2 regions of the Peribacillus sp. B2I2 genome follow, and region 2 is predicted to be linked to the other one. Evidence: a T-box and tRNA genes for the amino acid it is inferred to sense, from the RefSeq annotation. Region 2 holds a T-box; the other holds one or more tRNA genes.

Region 1 (6,672 bases), 610 kb from region 2:
AGTGTAGCGGTGAAATGCGTAGAGATTTGGAGGAACACCAGTGGCGAAGGCGACTTTCTGGTCTGTAACTGACACTGAGGCGCGAAAGCGTGGGGAGCAAACAGGATTAGATACCCTGGTAGTCCACGCCGTAAACGATGAGTGCTAAGTGTTAGAGGGTTTCCGCCCTTTAGTGCTGCAGCTAACGCATTAAGCACTCCGCCTGGGGAGTACGGCCGCAAGGCTGAAACTCAAAGGAATTGACGGGGGCCCGCACAAGCGGTGGAGCATGTGGTTTAATTCGAAGCAACGCGAAGAACCTTACCAGGTCTTGACATCCTCTGACAACCCTAGAGATAGGGCTTTCCCCTTCGGGGGACAGAGTGACAGGTGGTGCATGGTTGTCGTCAGCTCGTGTCGTGAGATGTTGGGTTAAGTCCCGCAACGAGCGCAACCCTTGATCTTAGTTGCCAGCATTCAGTTGGGCACTCTAAGGTGACTGCCGGTGACAAACCGGAGGAAGGTGGGGATGACGTCAAATCATCATGCCCCTTATGACCTGGGCTACACACGTGCTACAATGGATGGTACAAAGGGCTGCAAACCTGCGAAGGTAAGCGAATCCCATAAAGCCATTCTCAGTTCGGATTGTAGGCTGCAACTCGCCTACATGAAGCCGGAATCGCTAGTAATCGCGGATCAGCATGCCGCGGTGAATACGTTCCCGGGCCTTGTACACACCGCCCGTCACACCACGAGAGTTTGTAACACCCGAAGTCGGTGAGGTAACCTTTATGGAGCCAGCCGCCTAAGGTGGGACAGATGATTGGGGTGAAGTCGTAACAAGGTAGCCGTATCGGAAGGTGCGGCTGGATCACCTCCTTTCTAAGGATAATTACGAGAGCGCTTTTGTTTTGTTCAGTTTTGAATGAGTAATTCATTCAAATAGGGAAGAAAAGCATCACGATGTGATGGATTCTTTCTGCTTTGTTCCTTGAAAACTAGATAATAGATAGAAGGCAATTAATTTTTTTCAAAGCATCTGTAAGATCTTTTTAACGGTTAAGTTAGAAAGGGCGCACGGTGGATGCCTTGGCACTAGGAGCCGATGAAGGACGGGACTAACACCGATATGCTTCGGGGAGCTGTAAGTAAGCTTTGATCCGGAGATTTCCGAATGGGGAAACCCACTGTTCGTAATGGAACAGTATCTTTACCTGAATACATAGGGTACTGAAGGCAGACCCGGGGAACTGAAACATCTAAGTACCCGGAGGAAGAGAAAGCAAATGCGATTTCCTGAGTAGCGGCGAGCGAAACGGAATTAGCCCAAACCAAGAGGCTTGCCTCTTGGGGTTGTAGGACACTCAACATGGAGTTACAAAGGAACGGGGTAAATGAAGTGACCTGGAAAGGTCCGTCAAAGAAGGTAAAAACCCTGTAGTTGAAACTTCGTTCCCTCCTGAGTGGATCCTGAGTACGGCGGGACACGAGAAATCCCGTCGGAAGCAGGGAGGACCATCTCCCAAGGCTAAATACTCCCTAGTGACCGATAGTGAACCAGTACCGTGAGGGAAAGGTGAAAAGCACCCCGGAAGGGGAGTGAAATAGATCCTGAAACCGTGTGCCTACAAGTAGTCAAAGCCCGTTAATGGGTAATGGCGTGCCTTTTGTAGAATGAACCGGCGAGTTACGATTTCATGCGAGGTTAAGTTGATAAGACGGAGCCGCAGCGAAAGCGAGTCTGAATAGGGCGAATGAGTATGAGGTCGTAGACCCGAAACCAGGTGATCTACCCATGTCCAGGGTGAAGTTCAGGTAACACTGAATGGAGGCCCGAACCCACGCACGTTGAAAAGTGCGGGGATGAGGTGTGGGTAGCGGAGAAATTCCAATCGAACCTGGAGATAGCTGGTTCTCTCCGAAATAGCTTTAGGGCTAGCCTCAAGATGAGAGTATTGGAGGTAGAGCACTGATTGGACTAGGGGCCCCCAACGGGTTACCGAATTCAGTCAAACTCCGAATGCCAAATACTTATTCTTGGGAGTCAGACTGCGAGTGATAAGATCCGTAGTCGAAAGGGAAACAGCCCAGACCACCAGCTAAGGTCCCAAAGTATACGTTAAGTGGAAAAGGATGTGGAGTTGCTTAGACAACCAGGATGTTGGCTCAGAAGCAGCCACCATTTAAAGAGTGCGTAATAGCTCACTGGTCGAGTGACTCCGCGCCGAAAATGTACCGGGGCTAAACGTATCACCGAAGCTGTGGATTGACACCATTAGGTGTCGATGGTAGGAGAGCGTTCTAAGGGCGTTGAAGTCAGACCGGAAGGACTGGTGGAGCGCTTAGAAGTGAGAATGCCGGTATGAGTAGCGAAAGAAGGGTGAGAATCCCTTCCACCGAATGCCTAAGGTTTCCTGAGGAAGGCTCGTCCGCTCAGGGTTAGTCGGGACCTAAGCCGAGGCCGAAAGGCGTAGGCGATGGACAACAGGTTGATATTCCTGTACCACCTATACATCGTTTGAACGATGGGGGGACGCAGAAGGATAGGGTAAGCGCGCTGTTGGATATGCGCGTCCAAGCAGTTAGGCCGGAAACGAGGCAAATCCCGTTTCCATTAAGGCGGAGCTGTGATGGCGAGGGAAATATAGTACCGAAGTTCCTGATTCCACGCTGCCAAGAAAAGCCTCTAGTGAGATGTAAGGTGCCCGTACCGCAAACCGACACAGGTAGGCGAGGAGAGAATCCTAAGGTGTGCGAGAGAACTCTCGTTAAGGAACTCGGCAAAATGACCCCGTAACTTCGGGAGAAGGGGTGCTTTTTAGGGTGAATAGCCCGGAAAAGCCGCAGTGAATAGGCCCAGGCGACTGTTTAGCAAAAACACAGGTCTCTGCGAAGCCGCAAGGCGAAGTATAGGGGCTGACACCTGCCCGGTGCTGGAAGGTTAAGGGGAGAGGTTAGCGCAAGCGAAGCTTTGAACCGAAGCCCCAGTAAACGGCGGCCGTAACTATAACGGTCCTAAGGTAGCGAAATTCCTTGTCGGGTAAGTTCCGACCCGCACGAAAGGTGTAACGATCTGGGCACTGTCTCAACGAGAGACTCGGTGAAATTATAGTACCTGTGAAGATGCAGGTTACCCGCGACAGGACGGAAAGACCCCGTGGAGCTTTACTGCAGCCTGATATTGAATTTTGGTACAGCTTGTACAGGATAGGTAGGAGCCTGAGAAGCCGGAGCGCTAGCTTCGGTGGAGGCGTTGGTGGGATACTACCCTGGCTGTATTGAAATTCTAACCCGCGCCCCTTATCGGGGTGGGAGACAGTGTCAGGTGGGCAGTTTGACTGGGGCGGTCGCCTCCTAAAGAGTAACGGAGGCGCCCAAAGGTTCCCTCAGAATGGTTGGAAATCATTCGTAGAGTGTAAAGGCACAAGGGAGCTTGACTGCGAGACCTACAAGTCGAGCAGGGACGAAAGTCGGGCTTAGTGATCCGGTGGTTCCGCATGGAAGGGCCATCGCTCAACGGATAAAAGCTACCCCGGGGATAACAGGCTTATCTCCCCCAAGAGTCCACATCGACGGGGAGGTTTGGCACCTCGATGTCGGCTCATCGCATCCTGGGGCTGTAGTCGGTCCCAAGGGTTGGGCTGTTCGCCCATTAAAGCGGTACGCGAGCTGGGTTCAGAACGTCGTGAGACAGTTCGGTCCCTATCCGTCGCGGGCGCAGGAAATTTGAGAGGAGCTGTCCTTAGTACGAGAGGACCGGGATGGACGCACCGCTGGTGTACCAGTTGTCTTGCCAAAGGCATAGCTGGGTAGCTACGTGCGGACGGGATAAGTGCTGAAAGCATCTAAGCATGAAGCCCCCCTCAAGATGAGATTTCCCATGGCGCAAGCTAGTAAGATCCCTGAAAGATGATCAGGTTGATAGGTCAGAGGTGGAAGCGTGGCGACATGTGGAGCTGACTGATACTAATAGATCGAGGACTTAACCAACGCTTTAAAAAAATGAAATACCTTCTTATTATCTAGTTTTGAAGGAATGAAAATTTCTTCTTGCATTTTTTCGAAAAGACGTTATAATAATATATGTCTTGAAAAAATGTTAACATTGTTTGGTGACGATAGCGAAGAGGTCACACCCGTTCCCATTCCGAACACGGCAGTTAAGCTCTTCAGCGCCGATGGTAGTTGGGGGTTTCCCCCTGTGAGAGTAGGACGTCGCCAAGCAGGTTTTATATGGAGGATTAGCTCAGCTGGGAGAGCATCTGCCTTACAAGCAGAGGGTCGGCGGTTCGATCCCGTCATCCTCCACCATTTTACACCTGCCGGTGTAGCTCAACTGGTAGAGCAACTGACTTGTAATCAGTAGGTTGGGGGTTCAAGTCCTCTTGCCGGCACCATTTTTTGAAATAGTACAAGCACGAGCCATTAGCTCAGTTGGTAGAGCATCTGACTTTTAATCAGAGGGTCGAAGGTTCGAATCCTTCATGGCTCACCATTTTATATGCGGGTGTGGCGGAATTGGCAGACGCACCAGACTTAGGATCTGGCGCCGCAAGGCGTGGGGGTTCAAGTCCCTTCACCCGCATCTTTCATGCGGAAGTAGTTCAGTGGTAGAATACAACCTTGCCAAGGTTGGGGTCGCGGGTTCGAATCCCGTCTTCCGCTCCACTTTTCGTATGTGCCGGGGTGGCGGAACTGGCAGACGCACAGGACTTAAAATCCTGCGGTAGGTGACTACCGTACCGGTTCGATTCCGGTCCTCGGCACCATCTTAATATGCGCCCGTAGCTCAATTGGATAGAGCATCTGACTACGAATCAGAAGGTTGTAGGTTCGACTCCCGCCGGGCGCACCATGTTTTATTGCGGGAAGTAGCTCAGCTTGGTAGAGCACTTGGTTTGGGACCAAGGGGTCGCAGGTTCGAATCCTGTCTTCCCGACCACGTGATTTTTAATGAATGGGGCCTTAGCTCAGCTGGGAGAGCGCCTGCCTTGCACGCAGGAGGTCAGCGGTTCGATCCCGCTAGGCTCCACCATTTTTCAATCAGATACTTATATTATATTGGCGGTGTAGCTCAGCTGGCTAGAGCGTACGGTTCATACCCGTGAGGTCGGGGGTTCGATCCCCTCCGCCGCTACCAATAAATATAAGGACCTTTAGCTCAGCTGGTTAGAGCAGACGGCTCATAACCGTCCGGTCGTAGGTTCGAGTCCTACAAGGTCCACCATATGCATTTTTTAAAGCCGTGGAGGTATACCCAAGTTCGGCTGAAGGGATCGGTCTTGAAAACCGACAGGGGAGTCAAATCCCGCGGGGGTTCGAATCCCTCTACCTCCTCCATTTTTTTAAAAAGCAGCAAGTTGTTTTGAAACAACCTTACATAGAGGAAGCGAAAAAACAATATACACGAAAACTTGATGCAAATCGTTTCATTATTACCGTCGCGGGGTGGAGCAGTCCGGTAGCTCGTCGGGCTCATAACCCGAAGGTCGCAGGTTCAAATCCTGTCCCCGCAATTATTAGGTCCCGTGGTGTAGCGGTTAACATGCCTGCCTGTCACGCAGGAGATCGCGGGTTCGATTCCCGTCGGGACCGCCATTTTTTAAATTTAATACAAATGTGGCTCAGTAGCTCAGTCGGTAGAGCAAAGGACTGAAAATCCTTGTGTCGGCGGTTCGATTCCGTCCTGAGCCACCATATCTTTCATATTACGGCGGTTGTGGCGAAGTGGTTAACGCACCTGATTGTGGTTCAGGCATTCGTGGGTTCGATTCCCATCAGTCGCCCCATTTCGCGGGTGTAGTTTAGTGGTAAAACCTCAGCCTTCCAAGCTGATGATGAGGGTTCGATTCCCTTCACCCGCTCCAAATATGGGCCTATAGCTCAGCTGGTTAGAGCGCACGCCTGATAAGCGTGAGGTCGATGGTTCGAGTCCATTTAGGCCCACCATATTTATATTGTTCCGCAGTAGCTCAGTGGTAGAGCATTCGGCTGTTAACCGAACGGTCGTAGGTTCGAGTCCTACCTGCGGAGCCATGGGGAAGTACTCAAGAGGCTGAAGAGGCGCCCCTGCTAAGGGTGTAGGTCGCGCGAGCGGCGCGAGGGTTCAAATCCCTCCTTCTCCGCCATTTGGCCCGTTGGTCAAGCGGTTAAGACACCGCCCTTTCACGGCGGTAACACGGGTTCGAATCCCGTACGGGTCATAACAAAAAAGGAAGCATACATCCATGTATGCTTCTTTTTTTCATTTCTTTTCATTGATATAAGTATCTTTTTGTTTATAAGGAATGTCTCCAAGCTGGGAATCGATATTTTCTTCATCTAATGTATCTTCATATTCCTTTTGCTTTTTGTTCGGTATATCCACCCTATTTTTTCCTTCGATATCATTTGCTGCAAATCCTTCATAGTCTTCTGGAAATCCATCCGTTTCATCTTCGGTTTTATAAAGATCATTATAATTGTCATGATCGCCGGTGTAATCAGATGGCGTTTCGGATGTACCGAATTTGGCGACTTCACCAAAGCTATCCTCTTTATCCACTATTTCATTTCCATGACGATTTTCAAAATGATCACCCTTGGATGGAATCAATATATCCTCTTCCACTGGTCGGTCTTGTGCAGTAGGCCGTTCTGGGGCATGCTCGACACAGTAAAGAGTGCTTGGGATCGCTTCAAGCCTATCGA
Region 2 (6,672 bases):
TGAGTTTGGCGGATTTACTCGTGAATTTCGATGCTTTACTCGTGAGTTCGTATTAATTATCTTATTTTTTATAAAATAGGCCGCCTATTTTATTGTCCATATTTGTCCATGTCGGACACTAGCCCCTCTTTGTTCATAGTCTGAAGGGTAAACACAAAGGGAGGATTTCTTGAAAATGTATAATAATTACGGTTATTACTCTTATAATGTTCCATATTATTATGATAATTCTTATGCTAATTTGCCTTATTATGATGACAGACTTCCAGTACAAACACTGGTTCCAGTAGCCACTATTCAGTCACATTTAAACGCAGGCCGACAAGGTCATTGTTTCAGAGGTTTTTGGGGTAACACCCAGCACACCTTTATTTTGATGGGGATAAATAATGTTACTAATATGGTACAGATACTCGAAGGCGGCATCCCAAATGAGGTTCATCATACAGATATAGTCGGATTACAATATCTAGGATTAACCTGCCCTGTTGGTGGCGGCGGACAAGGTGGTGGCCAAGGTGGTGGCCAAGGCGGCGGACAAGGCGGCGGACAAGGCGGCGGACAAGGCGGCGGACAAGGCGGCGGACAAGGTGGTGGCCAAGGTGGTGGCCAAGGCGGCGGACAAGGTGGTGGCCAAGGTGGTGGCCAAGGCGGCGGACAAGGCGGCCCGGGGGGTAACTGTTTCCAGCAGTTCATTCCTGGCGTTGGCTGGGTATGGATTTGTAGATAGATAAAAAAAAAGACAGACGATATATTCGGCTGTCTTTTTTTATGGGCATTTATGGAAACTCAAGCTTTTACTCGTGAGTTTTGGTGCTTTACTAGTGAATTTCGTGCATTTACTCGTGAGTTTCGCGCATTTACTCGTGAATTTCGTGCTTTTACTCGTGAGTTTCGCGCATTTACTCGTGAGTTTTGGTGCTTTACTAGTGAGTTTCGTGCTTTTACTCGTGAGTTCCGGATTAAGCTCCTTTCTTATTAGATGCTCCGTTCTTTTATTTGCTGGACCATTTTATTGATGAACCGTTCAATTGCGACATTTTCAGATTCTTGTTCCCCGTATTTCCGGACATTCACTTCATTTTCTTTCTCCTCTTTATCGCCAAGGACCAGCATATATGGAATTTTCATAATCTGAGCTTCCCTGACTTTATACCCCATCTTTTCATTCCGATCATCAATTTTCACTCTTATGCCTTGATTCTTCAGTTCTTTTTGAACCTTTAAACAATAATTCAAATGAACTTGTGAGACAGGGATGATCTGTACTTGCAAGGGGGCAAGCCATACCGGAAAAGCACCGGCAAAATGTTCAATCAGGATTCCAAAAAAACGATCGATCGATCCAAATATGGCACGATGAATGACGACAGGACGAACCTTTTCATTATTTTCATCGATGTAAGTCAGATCAAATTTATCGGGCATCTGAAAATCAAGTTGGATTGTTGCACATTGATGGCTTCGTTTTAATGCATCTTTAATATGAAAATCAATTTTCGGTCCATAAAATGCCCCGTCCCCTTCATTTAATTGATAATGTATCCCGATGCTTTCCAGAACATTTTTCAAGGCTGTTTCAGAAGCTTCCCAAAGGGAATCTTCGCCCATTAAATCCTCTGGACGAGTCGAGAGTTCCACCGAATACTCGAAACCAAAAGTGCGATACACCTTATCAATCAGATGAAACACTTGTTTAATTTCACTTTCGATTTGATCCTGCCGAACAAAAATGTGGGCATCATCCTGACAAAATGTACGGACCCGCAACATCCCGTTCAATGCACCGCTATATTCATGACGGTGGACTTGACCGAACTCGGCCATCCGGATGGGTAAATCCCTGTAAGAATAAAGATTGTTTTTGAAAATAAGCATATGACCTGGACAGTTCATAGGCTTCATCGCGAATTTTGTTTGATCCACCTCAGTGAAGTACATATTCTCATGGTAATGATCCCAGTGACCCGAATGTTCCCATAACCGCTGGTTCATCATGAAAGGAGTCCGAACTTCGTCGTAATCAGCTTCAGTCTGGATTTCCCGCGAGAACTTCTCCAATTCATTTCTAACGATTTGTCCTTTCGGTAAATAAAACGGCATTCCAGGAGCTTCCTCCGAAAACATGAATAACTCCAACTGCTTCCCTAATTTGCGGTGATCGCGTTTGGCCGCCTCCTCCAGGAATTTAAAATGATCCTGTAAATCTTTTTTCTTTCGGAAAGCCACACCATACACCCTTTGAAGAACTTCATTTTGATTGTCTCCCCGCCAATAGGCTCCCGATACACGAGTCAATTTGAACGATTTTACAAATGATGTGGATGGAAGGTGGGGTCCTCTGCAAAGATCGACGAATTCCCCCTGTTGATAGATCGTTAGTTTTTCATCTTTAGGGATATTCTTTGCTATATCCAGTTTGAATGACTCCCCTCTATCCTGGAATAACTTCACAGCTTCTGCATAAGACACTTCGATCCTTTTAATTTCCAGATTTTCACTTATGATATGTTCCATCTCTTTTTCAATAGCTTGTAAATCTTCTGAGCTCAAAGGATGATCTAACTTAAAATCATAGTAAAAACCATCTTCTACGACTGGCCCCATCCCTAATTCCACATTTCGGAATAATCTTTTCACAGCCTGTGCCAAAACATGCGCCGATGTATGTCGCAAAACTTGTAATCCTTCATCCGAATCCAGATTCAAGATTGACAGTTCGGCATCCTTATTCAACTTGTGACTTAGATCAACCAGTTGTTTATCCAGTATTCCTACTACTGCCTTTTTCCTTAAACTTGGGCTGATGGACCCTGCCACACTTTCCACTGTCATCCCTTGCGGATATTCCTTTTGCTGCCCATCCGGGAATTGAACTTTAATCATTTTTTCACCCATCACATAAACACCCCTTTTTAGTAATAAAAAAACGCACCCATCCCTATATAAGGGACGAGTGCGTTTATACCCGTGATTCCACCCAATTTCCCATAAGCAAGAAAACACTCATGGCTCTGGAGCTTTTAACGCAGCTTAGACGATATCAGTTACTCTCGTTCACCGATATAGCTCAAAGGCGGTAAATCATTTTCCTAAGCCAGGAAGTTTGCAGCTGCCCTTCCCTCTCTGCAGACCGTAAAAATGATTCATGTCCTTATCATGGCAATATTTTTATATATAAAAAAACGCACCCATCCCTATATAAGGGACGAGTGCGTTTATACCCGTGATTCCACCCAATTTCCCATAAGCAAGAAAACACTCATGGCTCTGGAGCTTTTAACGCAGCTTAGACGATATCAGTTACTCTCGTTCACCGATATAGCTCAAAGGTGGTAAATCATTTTCCTAAGCCAGGAAGTTTGCAGCTGCCCTTCCCTCTCTGCAGACCGTAAAAATGATTCATGTCCTTATCATGGCAATATTTTTATATAAAAAAAACGCACCCATCCCTATATAAGGGACGAGTGCGTTATACCCGTGATTCCACCCAATTTCCCATAAGTAGATTACTCATGGCTCTGGAGCTGTAACGTAGCTTAGACGATATCAGTTACTCTCGTTCACCGATATGGCTCAAAGGCGGTAAATCATTTTCCTAAGCCAGGAAGTTTGCAGCTGCCCTTCCCTCTCTGCAGACCGTAAAAATGATTCATGTCCTTATCAATGCTTCTAAAATGTAAATGGATTTTTATATTGTTATATATATTACAATATATTCCCATAAGTGACAACCTCAAATTTTTTAATTTCATTATAAACACTAAATTGGTATAATTAGTAAAAAGGAGTCGTCATGAAAAGTTTAAGCAATTGGTCTTTCCTATTTGCTGTGATTGGTGCCGTATCATTTTGCTGCGCCTTTTTTTTACCAAAATCCTTCGAGCTTCTAATGGTCTCAGGATTCGGTGCGTTACTTATTGGTATGTTATTTAGTTTCGGGGCCATGTTAAAAAGTGAAAAAGGAAAGACGAAGTTTCTGGCTGTGGCTGCCTTCTTTCTTTTAAGTTTCATTCTGGTTTGGAATGAACCATTTCAAATCGTCAGGCTATTAACCTGGATGAAAAATTAATCAAAACCCGTTCGCCACGACGGGTTTTTGTATGTTTCCTATTTATTTTCATTGTGTGAATCTTCCTCTTTCGCTTCCCTTGGATTCTTTACACTAAGCAATAATGTCAGTCCAGTGGTCCAAAGAATTAGCGCGCATCCAAAGCCAAGTAAGGATAACGGTGCAAAGATTTGATGCTCCCCAAACATGACGGTGTCTGGCACAATAAGTAATGTGATAAGCGCCAATAAACAGAGAAGCACTCCTGTTGCATAGTAGATCTTGATTTGAAAAAGCGCCGCCAAAGGTAAAAAATGAATCCCTACAATAATGGCGATGACTCCAGGAATAAGATCGGTCTGATTGATCATATTACAGATGGCGATGGCAATCCCAATCAGTAAACCTTCGGCAATGAAAACGATATTAAACCAGAAATTCATACGTTTCAAACGCCTAGCCCCATTTTCTGAAACTTGATCGGGCATTTTTTGTGATGTATATATTAAGGAAATGCCCTCTATAACCATTATGATTCCTACGAATATGGCAGCAAGTTCCACGTAAGGAACCCCCCACCCTTGCAATCCCATTACACCGGTACCTGCCCACAACGTGCCGAATAATGCCATGAAAATGACGCCAATTCCAGAACCGCGAAACGCCTCTTTCGATATGAGTCTTGAGGTTTGCATCATCAGTTTCCTTTCATCCACAGGTAATATCGTACATAGAATAATAGTATTGCGCTCACTCCCCGATTATTCATCATCACGGTCTTAAGCCATGCAGCCCAAACTGCAAAAATGCCAAAGCATTGACTATTATGGTGCCACTTCACCTTCAGCCAACATTGAATGGGCTGGCAGCAAATAAAACGACCGTTTTTATCGGGGACCTAAGAGAATATGTCTACTTACCGCCATAATGAGATAATTGCCCTTTTCGTCGATATATTTCTATTTTCGGAGATATAACTGGGTTTTCGTCGATATATTCCTACTTTCGGAGATATAACTGGGTTTGCGCCGATATATTCCTATTTTCGGAGATATAACTGGATTTTCTTCGATATATTCCTACTTTCGGAGATATAACTGGGTTCATACAATATCGCGTCTAATTTAGCATTTTCTTAATTAACTAAGTTGACTATAGAAAAACCTGAGTCCCCAAAGGGGTCTCAGGTTTTTCTATTCCTATCAGCTAAATGGTTTTATCAAATTGGCAATCTTTCAATGAAATTAATTTGGTTTTATGATAAATTTTGTAACCTAACCAAATTGCCAGGAATATCGGTAATCCGATATAGGAGACAGTGACGCCATACCAGTCGATGCTGCCGCTTAGGTATGCTTCATAGTTTTGTCCTGCTATGACAACCATGCAAAGGATGAATGAAAAAATCGGCCCGAATGGAAACCATTTTGCTTTATATTTCAATTCGGTTAAGTCACCACCTTGTGCAACATAGGCACGTCTAAAGCGATAATGGCTTATGGCAATTCCAATCCAGGCGATAAAGCCGGTTAGCCCCGATGCGTTCAATAGCCATGTAAATACATGGTCCCCAAAAATGGAGGTCAAGAAGGCGAGTCCCCCAATAAATGCCGTGATGAGCAAAGCATTCATCGGGATTCCCCTGCGATTGACCTTGCCGAGGAATTTGGGAGCTTGATTATCTTTTGCCATCGACCATAACATCCGTGTTGATGCATAAAGCCCCGAGTTCCCTGCGGATAGTAAGGAAGTTAACACGACAGCATTCATGACGGATGCCGCGAATGCAAGTCCTGCGCGTTCAAAAACAAGTGTGAAAGGGCTTACAGAAATATTTTCCACATCCCCGTTCAGCAAACTTGGGCTCGTATAAGGAATTAACAGGCCGAGTATGAGGATGGCCCCGATGTAAAACAATAGGATGCGCCAAAATACTTGGCGGATCGCATTCGGAACATTTTTTTCGGGTTCCTCACTTTCTCCGGCAGCAATACCAACCAGTTCCGTGCCTTGAAAAGAAAATCCCGCTATTAGAAAGATACTGATGATCGATAAAAATCCTCCCTTGAATGGAGCCTCATCCATGGTGAAGTTTTCAAACCCGATCACCTTTCCGCCAAAAACCCCTAAGATGGTCAATAATCCAATAATGATAAAGAAAATGATGGCGACGACTTTTATTAAAGCAAACCAATATTCAGATTCACCAAAGCTTTTAATGGAAAGGGCGTTGAGGGTGAAGACGATTCCAAGAAATAATGCACTCCAGATAAGGCTGGGTACATCAGGGAGCCAGAATTTCATGATGATGGCTGCTGCAGCTATTTCCACGGCAAGGGTGACTGCCCAGTTAAACCAATAATTCCAGCCAAGTGCAAAGCCGAATGCGGGATCTACAAAGCGCGTGGCGTAGGTGGAAAATGAGCCCGATACAGGCATATATGTTGCCATTTCCCCTAAGCTCGTCATAAGGAAATAAACCATGATTCCAATGCATGCATATGCAGCGAGGGCACCACCGGGCCCTGCACTCTGGATGGTTGCCCCGCTTGCCAGGAATAATCCGGTTCCTATTGAACCGCCAATGGCTATCATGGTCATATGCCTTGCTTTCAGATTCC

Evidence for each region. A T-box is a leader RNA that pairs with one kind of tRNA and senses whether it is charged. The one in region 2 lies ahead of thrS (threonine--tRNA ligase), so its partner is inferred to be a tRNA-Thr.
Region 1: it encodes a tRNA-Thr, which carries the amino acid that the T-box ahead of thrS (threonine--tRNA ligase) is inferred to sense. The anticodon was not compared.

What each region holds. Positions count from the first base shown of each region.
Region 1 is NZ_JBGCCB010000001.1:4,945,666-4,952,337, reverse strand. It holds rRNA gene ABIE66_RS24695 (16S ribosomal RNA) at 1-864, shown strand, start outside; rRNA gene ABIE66_RS24690 (23S ribosomal RNA) at 1,040-3,972, shown strand; rRNA gene rrf (5S ribosomal RNA) at 4,091-4,206, shown strand; tRNA gene ABIE66_RS24680 (tRNA-Val) at 4,218-4,293, shown strand; tRNA gene ABIE66_RS24675 (tRNA-Thr) at 4,304-4,379, shown strand; tRNA gene ABIE66_RS24670 (tRNA-Lys) at 4,402-4,477, shown strand; tRNA gene ABIE66_RS24665 (tRNA-Leu) at 4,486-4,567, shown strand; tRNA gene ABIE66_RS24660 (tRNA-Gly) at 4,576-4,650, shown strand; tRNA gene ABIE66_RS24655 (tRNA-Leu) at 4,663-4,751, shown strand; tRNA gene ABIE66_RS24650 (tRNA-Arg) at 4,761-4,837, shown strand; tRNA gene ABIE66_RS24645 (tRNA-Pro) at 4,848-4,924, shown strand; tRNA gene ABIE66_RS24640 (tRNA-Ala) at 4,942-5,017, shown strand; tRNA gene ABIE66_RS24635 (tRNA-Met) at 5,046-5,122, shown strand; tRNA gene ABIE66_RS24630 (tRNA-Ile) at 5,133-5,209, shown strand; tRNA gene ABIE66_RS24625 (tRNA-Ser) at 5,230-5,322, shown strand; tRNA gene ABIE66_RS24620 (tRNA-Met) at 5,425-5,498, shown strand; tRNA gene ABIE66_RS24615 (tRNA-Asp) at 5,505-5,580, shown strand; tRNA gene ABIE66_RS24610 (tRNA-Phe) at 5,604-5,679, shown strand; tRNA gene ABIE66_RS24605 (tRNA-His) at 5,696-5,771, shown strand; tRNA gene ABIE66_RS24600 (tRNA-Gly) at 5,776-5,849, shown strand; tRNA gene ABIE66_RS24595 (tRNA-Ile) at 5,855-5,931, shown strand; tRNA gene ABIE66_RS24590 (tRNA-Asn) at 5,944-6,018, shown strand; tRNA gene ABIE66_RS24585 (tRNA-Ser) at 6,020-6,110, shown strand; tRNA gene ABIE66_RS24580 (tRNA-Glu) at 6,114-6,185, shown strand; gene ABIE66_RS24575 (TraR/DksA C4-type zinc finger protein) at 6,227-6,672, opposite strand, start outside.
Region 2 is NZ_JBGCCB010000001.1:4,338,095-4,344,766, forward strand. It holds gene ABIE66_RS21505 (hypothetical protein) at 170-730, shown strand; gene ABIE66_RS21510 (hypothetical protein) at 804-1,019, shown strand; gene thrS (threonine--tRNA ligase) at 979-2,886, opposite strand; T-box leader at 2,946-3,170, opposite strand; T-box leader at 3,202-3,426, opposite strand; T-box leader at 3,457-3,676, opposite strand; gene ABIE66_RS21520 (hypothetical protein) at 3,797-4,072, shown strand; gene ABIE66_RS21525 (DUF7010 family protein) at 4,111-4,746, opposite strand; gene ABIE66_RS21530 (amino acid permease) at 5,258-6,672, opposite strand, start outside.